DNA from 2 places in the Shewanella sp. M16 genome. Region 1 is predicted to be linked to the other one. Evidence: predicted binding sites of a transcription regulator. Region 1 holds the regulator's gene; the other holds the start of a gene.

Evidence for each region. The regulator ArgR, encoded in region 1, controls arginine synthesis, uptake and breakdown. The targets are predictions, from matches to a motif close to ANTGAATANNTATTCANT.
Region 2: the regulator ArgR is predicted to act here: its motif matches at 2,432-2,449, upstream of argC (N-acetyl-gamma-glutamyl-phosphate reductase).

Annotation. Positions count from the first base shown of each region.
Region 1 covers NZ_JAGTUL010000004.1:8,811-12,999, forward strand. Annotated here, with positions in the region: gene KFE26_RS03595 (Dyp-type peroxidase) at 1-305, shown strand, start outside; gene KFE26_RS03600 (LysR family transcriptional regulator) at 379-1,281, opposite strand; gene KFE26_RS03605 (NAD(P)-dependent oxidoreductase) at 1,388-2,020, shown strand; gene argR (transcriptional regulator ArgR) at 2,168-2,638, opposite strand; gene mdh (malate dehydrogenase) at 2,933-3,868, shown strand; gene KFE26_RS03620 (thiol-disulfide oxidoreductase DCC family protein) at 3,965-4,189, opposite strand, start outside.
Region 2 covers NZ_JAGTUL010000037.1:3,923-8,111, reverse strand. Annotated here, with positions in the region: gene KFE26_RS19080 (ornithine carbamoyltransferase) at 1-391, opposite strand, end outside; gene argB (acetylglutamate kinase) at 404-1,186, opposite strand; gene argC (N-acetyl-gamma-glutamyl-phosphate reductase) at 1,218-2,198, opposite strand; gene ppc (phosphoenolpyruvate carboxylase) at 3,084-4,189, shown strand, end outside.

The DNA of each region.
Region 1 (4,189 bases):
ATATAGAGTATGAATCTGAAGATAAGCCACTGACCAGCCATATCAAACGCGTTAATCTTAAAGATGCCGATGGTAAGTCAATGGAGATCCTGCGTCAGAGTATGCCCTATGGTTCGCTGAAGGAGCAGGGATTAATGTTTATCTCTAACTGCCGCACGCCAGAACATTTTGAAAAGATGCTGCATAGCATGATGTTTGGTGATGGTGAAGGCAATCATGATCACTTGATGCATTTTACTAAGGCGATGACAGGTTCATCTTTCTTTGCCCCCGCACTGGATTTTATGCTGCAGTTCGACGAATAAGCTTTCTATAATCAAGCCGAATTAGCATCAATCGAGACGCACTTAAGCTAACGCCTAAGTGCGTTTTTTTATGCTAATGCGCGGGAACCCATTTTTTGATATCGAGCTGCCATTGCAGGGCGGTGAAATCGATAAAGGCGCGCACTAGATTTTGCTGATAACTGCGGGACAAATACACTGCCCACAGGGTTTGGCCTGGTGTCGTAAATTCAGGTAGGACTTCTTTGAGCTGACCACTGGCAAGGTACTGGTTAGCCAAGTCACAGGGTAAACGCACTATGCCATGTCCACGTAGCGCCGCACTGACCAACACTCCCATATCGTTAGCCCTAAGATTCCCTGTAACTTTGACGTGCTCGGCTTGCAGTTCTTTTAGAAAAGGCCAGTTTTGTTGCGCTGAGTGTATCAGGCAGTTGTGGGCCAGCAGATCTATGGGTTCGAGGAGTGGCGTTGCGCTATCAAGATAGCTCGGCGCCGCGCAAAGTACCGCATCTATGGTCATCAAACGCCGAGCTATGAGATTATCATCGGGTTGCTCGGTATAACGTAGCGCCACGTCGACTCTTTCATCTACCAATTGCGCAAAACTGTCCGACATCACAAGTTGAATGTTGACCTTAGGATGAATTTTAATAAAGCGATCGACGACATCAAACAGACTGTGCTGCCCAAGGCCAATAGGCGTAGCGATACGAATACTGCCTACCAGTTCACTGTTATGGCTGTGGGCACGGCTCTCCATGGCCGCAACTTCACTTAAGATCCGCTGGCAAAATTGTAGCGCTTCCTCACCCTGCAAAGTCAAGCTGGCGCTGCGCGTGGTGCGGTGTAATAAGCGTAAACTCAACCACTGCTCCACTTCTTGAATATGACGGGAAACCTGCAGGCGGCTGAGGTCTAAATGTTCGGCAGCTTTGGTAAAGCTGCCACAGTTTGCGACTTCGACGAAACTGCGTATTGCGGCAATTTTATCCACATTAGTATCCTATATTGAAACAATCATGCTCAATTATTGATGTTTATTAGGTGAAAAACTGCAAGTAAACTGGATCCAATGTAAATCATCTGAGTGGGACAATGAAATGAAAATCGCAATTTTAGGTGCAACGGGTTGGATTGGTGGTGCAATTTTAAAAGAAGCACAGAGTCGTGGACATCAAGTGACAGCATTAGTGCGTGATCCAAGCAAGTTATCCGTGGCTGACGTGGCAGTACGTGCCGTGGATTTAGAGCAGCCATTGGTCGCCGATACCTTTGCTGGCGTAGATGTCGTGATTGCCGCCGTTGGTGGCCGTGCCCAACAAAATCATGGTCTAGTGGCGAGTACGGTTCAGCATTTACTGGATGTGCTGCCTAACGCTAACGTGTCACGTTTATTGTGGGTCGGTGGTGCTGGGAGTTTAGAAGTGGCGCCGGGTGTGACGCTGGTCTCTAGTCCAGATTTCCCTGCAGCATATAAAGATGAGGCGTTAGCTCAGGGTGAAGCCTTGAAGGTATTCCGTGCGGCGCAAACGGCAATCAATTGGACCTTTGTGAGCCCAGCGGCTGAGATTTATCCCGGTGAGAGTGAAGGCCCGTACCGTCTTGGTGGAGACAGCTTCTTTACCGATGCTAATGGTCAAAGCCGTATCTCTGTAACCGATTACGCAAAAGCCATGGTAGATGAAGCCGAAAAGGGCGCTCACCCAAACCAGCGCATCAGTGTGGCTTACTGATATCGTTATAGTTGAGTTAGAGATTGTGAGTTAGATATTGTGCTTGAATGTGTAACGTAATCGGGACAATGGCCAAATAACCAGCGCGGTATAGCACTTCAAAATGTACAGGTAAAATAGAACAGGTCAGCTCACTGACCTGTTTTTTTATTCTGCATAATTGAATAAAGATTTGATGGTTTCTAAGGTATCGGCGATATCTTGGATGCTCGATGGGCAAATAAAGATAGTGTCATCACCGGCAATCGTACCCAAAATGCCTTCTGGTTTACCGATAGAATCCAACAAGCGGGCAATAAGCTGCGCGGCACCAGGGCTAGTTCGCACGACGATCATAGCTTGGTTGTGATCGACGTCGAGTACCAAATTCTTCAGCGGGCTACCCGCGGTGGGTACGCCTAATTCGGCTGGTAAGCAATACACCATCTCTTGCTTAGCGTTGCGAGTCCGCACTGCGCCGAACTTGCTGAGCATGCGTGACACTTTCGATTGGTTAATATTACCAAAGCCTTCAGCTTGCAAGGCGGTGACGATTTCACTCTGAGAGCCAAAGCGCTCTTCTTTTAAAATCGACTTAAAAATTCTAACAAGGTCATCCTGATTCTTGGTCGTTTGCATAATATTATTATTCGTTATTCAAAAAAACAGGCCCATTTTGAATATTTTTAGAAAAATTGTCAACAAATAACCAGATTGGTTGAATAAAAATTCACTAAGTCCCAGTGGTTAAGCGTTTGCTGGGGGCGTAAAAATCCCAATTTGAGTAATTGTTCTACATTGCTTCTACATTATTCCGGAATTCTTTTGTCCCACGACTAAGGGATAATTGAAATTGTTGTGACATTCCAGTAATGTGACGCCAACGCAAATTAGATCCATGTCACACATATCCGAGAAATAACGGAGATAACTATGAAAGTTGCTGTACTTGGTGCTGCTGGTGGTATCGGCCAGGCTCTTGCCCTACTGTTAAAAACTCAATTGCCTGCGGGTTCACAATTGTCTCTATATGATATCGCACCGGTAACTCCGGGTGTTGCGGTTGACTTGAGCCACATTCCAACTGCTGTTGAAATCAAAGGTTTTGCTGGTGAAGATCCAACGCCTGCCCTAGTGGGTGCTGACGTTGTTCTAATTTCTGCTGGTGTTGCACGTAAGCCTGGTATGGATCGTTCAGATCTGTTCAATATCAATGCGGGTATCGTTCGCAACCTGATCGAAAAAGTAGCGGCAACTTGCCCTACGGCTTTGGTTGGCATTATCACTAACCCAGTCAACACGACCGTAGCTATCGCTGCAGAAGTGATGAAAAAAGCGGGTGTTTACGATAAAAACCGTCTGTTCGGTATCACGACTCTAGACGTGATCCGCTCTGAAACTTTCATCGCCGAATTAAAAGGTCTGAACGTTGCTGACGTTAAAGTCAATGTGATCGGCGGCCACAGCGGCGTGACCATTCTGCCATTACTGTCTCAAGTTGAAGGCGCGACTTTCACTGACGAAGAAGTGGCAAGTTTGACGACTCGCATCCAAAACGCGGGTACAGAAGTGGTTGAAGCTAAAGCCGGTGGCGGTAGCGCGACTCTGTCTATGGGTCAAGCGGCTTGCCGTTTCGGTCTGTCTCTGGTTCGTGGTCTGCAAGGCGAAGCTAACATCGTTGAATGCGCCTATGTTGACGGCGGCAGCGAGCATGCTGAATTCTTCGCACAACCTGTACTGTTAGGCAAAAACGGTATTGAAAAAGTACTGCCTTACGGTGAAGTGAGTGCATTCGAAGCTAACGCTCGTGATTCTATGTTAGATACGCTGAAAGGCGATATCAAACTAGGCGTTGATTTCGTTAAATAATCTTTCGGATAATCTTTTTTAGATTATGACGAATTAAAAAACGGAGCCATTGAGCTCCGTTTTTTATGCCTGCGTTTTACACTTTCTAAAGCTCATTCAGCGGCGCTTGGTGGGAATTTGGCAGTTATCATCGCAGCGGGCTTTGCCCGTCAGTAAATAAGAGATGCGATATCTGTGTTTTGCGAATCTGAGATAGCACCAATCGGCGACAGTTTTAATCACGGGCAGGCGTAATAGTTGGATCCAAGCGCGCGTCCCTGTCAGTGCCCACGCTTTACAAGTGACATCTAACCCGAGTAACACTTCGCCCGTTGCGGTTTC
Region 2 (4,189 bases), on a different contig from region 1:
CTTGGCAAGGATGATAAAGATCCGACAGCGCATTGATCACGGGCACAGAGCCGAACTCGGCTAATTGTTCGATAGTGGTGTGTGAATAGGTTCTCGCCACAATTGCGTCGGCCCAACATGACAGGTTAGAAGCAAAGTCAGCAACCGATTCCCGTTTTCCCAGTTCACCATTTTGCTGGTCTAGGTATAAACAGTGGCCACCGAGCTTATTAATACCGATATCAAAGCTAACGCGTGTTCTGAGTGAGGGCTTTTCAAATAACATCACCACACTCTTGCCATCCAGCGCATGACGATACTCAGCCGGATTGGCTTTGATCGTTTTTGCCAAGGCAATTAGATCCTGTAACTGCTGCTGGGTTAAGTCTTTTATCGATAGTAAATGCTTCATAACCTACTCCACTTATGGTTGGATTTGTGTTCCTACGGCTTCACCTTTTGCTAATGCGATTAATTGGCTTGCATCACGCCACGAGGCAACTTGTACCGCCTGCCCCATCCACTGTGCTACTTCGAGCGCAGCTTCAACTTTGACCTTCATTCCCTTTTCGATCACACCTTGCTTAACAAGGTCTGCTATCTGCTTGCCATTTAAACTATGGATGAGCTGGCCTTTACCATCGAGCACCCCAGAAACATCCGACAGCAGCACTAACTTGCCGCCCACTAATTTAGCTAAGGCCGTCGCCGCTTGGTCAGCATTGACGTTAAGCATTTGACCATCGTCCATCATGGCGATAGAGCTACAAATCGGCATCCAACCTTGCTCGAGGATAAACTTAAGATAAGTGCCATCGTTTGGCGTGACTTCGCCAACAAGGCCTAAACGCTCATCTTTAATCTTAGCCGAAACAGTATTGCCATCGGCAAGACTCATACCCACACTCACAATGCCAGCCTTAGTCGCTGCGCCTTGAAGGATTTTGTTCGAAGTGCCAGCAAGTGCGCCGGCAATAATCGGCATTTGCTCTGGCGGAGTCACACGTAAACCTTCTAACTTGACGGTCTCCATACCATTAGCCGCTAACTGCTCATCCACCAGACAGCCGCCGCCATGTACCATCAACACTTGCTGACCATTGGCTAACATAGCCGCAGCCGTATCCATCAATCGCGCCATCCCCATTTCACATTGCAGCAGCGCGCCGCCCACTTTAAGCACTAATACTGAGTTGTTTGTAGACATCTTGACGACTCTCTTAAATAAGGATGAACAATTAAAGGTTAAAATGAATCTTTATGCATTGCAGCGCTTGGCTGGCAGCACCTTTCATCAAGTTATCGATGGCACTGGCTACCACTAAGTAACCGCTATTCTCATCAAACTTCCAACCTAAATGGCAGTTGGGTGTCAGCACCACATCGTCTACTTTCGGGAACTGATTGTGCTTTACGGTTACCAATGGCGCCTTGTCATACACGCTATAGGCCGCTGCCACATCGGCAGTCGTAGTGCCTGGTTTTAGCTGCACGGTAATGGTCGCTAAAATGCCACGCTTAAAGTTGCCAAGGTGCGGGGTAAATATCACTTCTTGACCAAGCTGAGTGGCGATCTCGGGTTGATGTCTGTGGCCTAATACGCCGTAGGGTGTCAGGCTCACTTCACAAAAACTGGTGTGTAACTGCGCTTTACGGCCCGCACCTGTTACGCCGCTCACGGCATTGATCACCGGATAAGCCGATGTCAGTAAACTCGCTAGCGGTTTTAACGCTGTCAATGATGCGGTCGGGTAACAACCTGGCACGGCAATCATCTTAGTCGCAGCGATTTCTTTAGTATTCCATTCGGCAAGGCCATACACGGCTTTGGCTAAAACTTCAGGATATTCATGCTCAAAGCCATACCACTTCGGATATTGCGCCACATCGCTAAAACGATAAGCACCGCTTAAATCGAATACCGCTAACCCTTGGCTATAAAACCAAGCCGCTAAATGCAGGCTCACCGAGTGCTCAGTCGCTAACACCACGGCATCGGCTTCGGCAACGATTTTTACCTTAGCTTCATCGGACAATGGCGACAGCGTTAATGCGATATGGCTATAGCTAGGATACAAATCCGCTAAAGGCTTACCTTTATCTAAACTGTTTTCAGAAACATACAACCCTTGAATCGTCAGTTCTGCTTCTGCATGGATTAAAGCGGTCAGTTGCGCGCCTGTGTAACCACTGGCACCAATAATGGCGATATTTTTCATGTTTTTTGTCTTATTAACCGAATCAAAGAAACTTAAAGAGTAGATGAATAGCTTACACGCAACCGCGCATATCTATGATGACAAGACTATCGTCGCAGGAAATCGTAATAGGTTGTTATTTTATTCACTGTCAGGCTAATACTGTACATCATGATATTCACTCTACAGGTCACAGGGGGTGACTCATCTCAACTGATGGCTAGACTACCACAAAGATCTAATTATGCAATATATGTGAATATATATTTTTAATTTATTTTCATATTTTAAGCTCAAACTGGAATATCGAAGACACGCCTCCCATTCAGCTAACTCGTTAATAACTCAGTTATCCAGGGTCAATATGAGTCAAAATCAGTCCTTTTCATTAACAGCTAAGATACATGTCTACAAAGAATAAAATGATGCACTTCATATTCACTTGCACTAATCATCAAAAAATATTGCGTGACTTCGCATTTCTATTGAATATTCTTCATCAAATACCGTGATTGGTTGCATATCGGATAAGCCAGTCGTATAAGTTATAAGTTCTGCTGTTGACCATAGCCCCAAGTGATAGGTATTGTGCTAACGGGCTATATACCCAAGCTACCTGAAGATACGAGTTTCAGAGCGCCTAGGGTGCTTCAACTCAAGGCGCATCAATGAAAGAATGTCGGCCACCTTTTAAATTGATGCAACACGGAAGTGGAGTGCCCTAGGTGCTCCGTCCCGGCGGGTTTTAACGCACTTTATGCTGCGTTGGTTATTTTTAACTTAGCCCGCTAGGCCTGCAAATAACTGCCTTGCCTAAAGTGCATTAAACTCCCGCTGAATCCTGCATCTTCAGGTTGTTTGGGTATATACAAAGCGAATTTTCATGTTTTTCTATTCGGAGTAACTATGTCAGTAACCATGGCAGACAATATGACAGATATGTATGCGTCATTAAGATCGAACGTGAGTATGTTAGGCCAAATCCTTGGTGATACTATGCGTACCCATCTTGGGGACTCTTTTCTTGAGAAGGTTGAACAGATCCGTAAGCTTGCCAAAGACTCACGCCGAGGCGATCAAGCCGCCAGAGAGCAAATGCTCGAGTTACTGACAGCTTTGCCAGACGAAGAATTAGTCCCTTTTGCAAAAGCTTTTAACCAATTTCTTAACTTAGCTAACTTATCCGAGCAATTTCATACTATCAGTCGTAATTGCGACGAACTTGTCTGCGTGCCAGACCCAGTGGAACAACTCCTAGGCCGCATGCTCAATGGTCGTGTCGACCAAGCTAAAATGCTCGACTGTCTAAAAACACTGGATATTGATCTGGTGCTAACAGCGCACCCCACTGAAATATCCCGTCGCACCCTGATCCAAAAATACGCCGCCATTGTCGACTGCTTAACAGAGCAAGAAAACGACCAACTGTCGGATAGAGAACGTCAACAGATCAATCTGCGCCTACGCCAATTAATCGCGCAAATATGGCACACCAATGAGATCCGCCGCGAGCGCCCAACTCCAGTAGATGAGGCTCGCTGGGGATTATCCACCATTGAAGAGTCACTCTGGCATGCGGTGCCTGACTTCTTAAGACAACTTAACGATCGAGTGCAGCAACGCACAGGGCAGCAATTACCGATTGATATCGCGCCAGTGCGCTTTTCAAGCTGGATGGGTGGCGATCGCGATGGCAACCCGTTTGTTACAGCAAAAGTCACCCAAGAGGTGCTCGACCGTAACCGCCATGCTGCCGCCAGATTATTCTTAAAAGATATCGTCCTGCTGGTCGGTGAACTGTCGATGGAAGAAGCCAATGATGAGTTAAAGACTTATACCAATAACAGCTGCGAACCTTACCGCCACGTGCTGCGATCTATTCGTCAAAGACTGCGCGATACCATAGATTATTTGAATGCGCGCATCGAAGGCCACAATCCTGAAGTCGATAAGTCGAGCCTAATTTGGCAAGAAAGTGATCTCAAAGCGCCGTTAGAAATGCTCTATAAGAG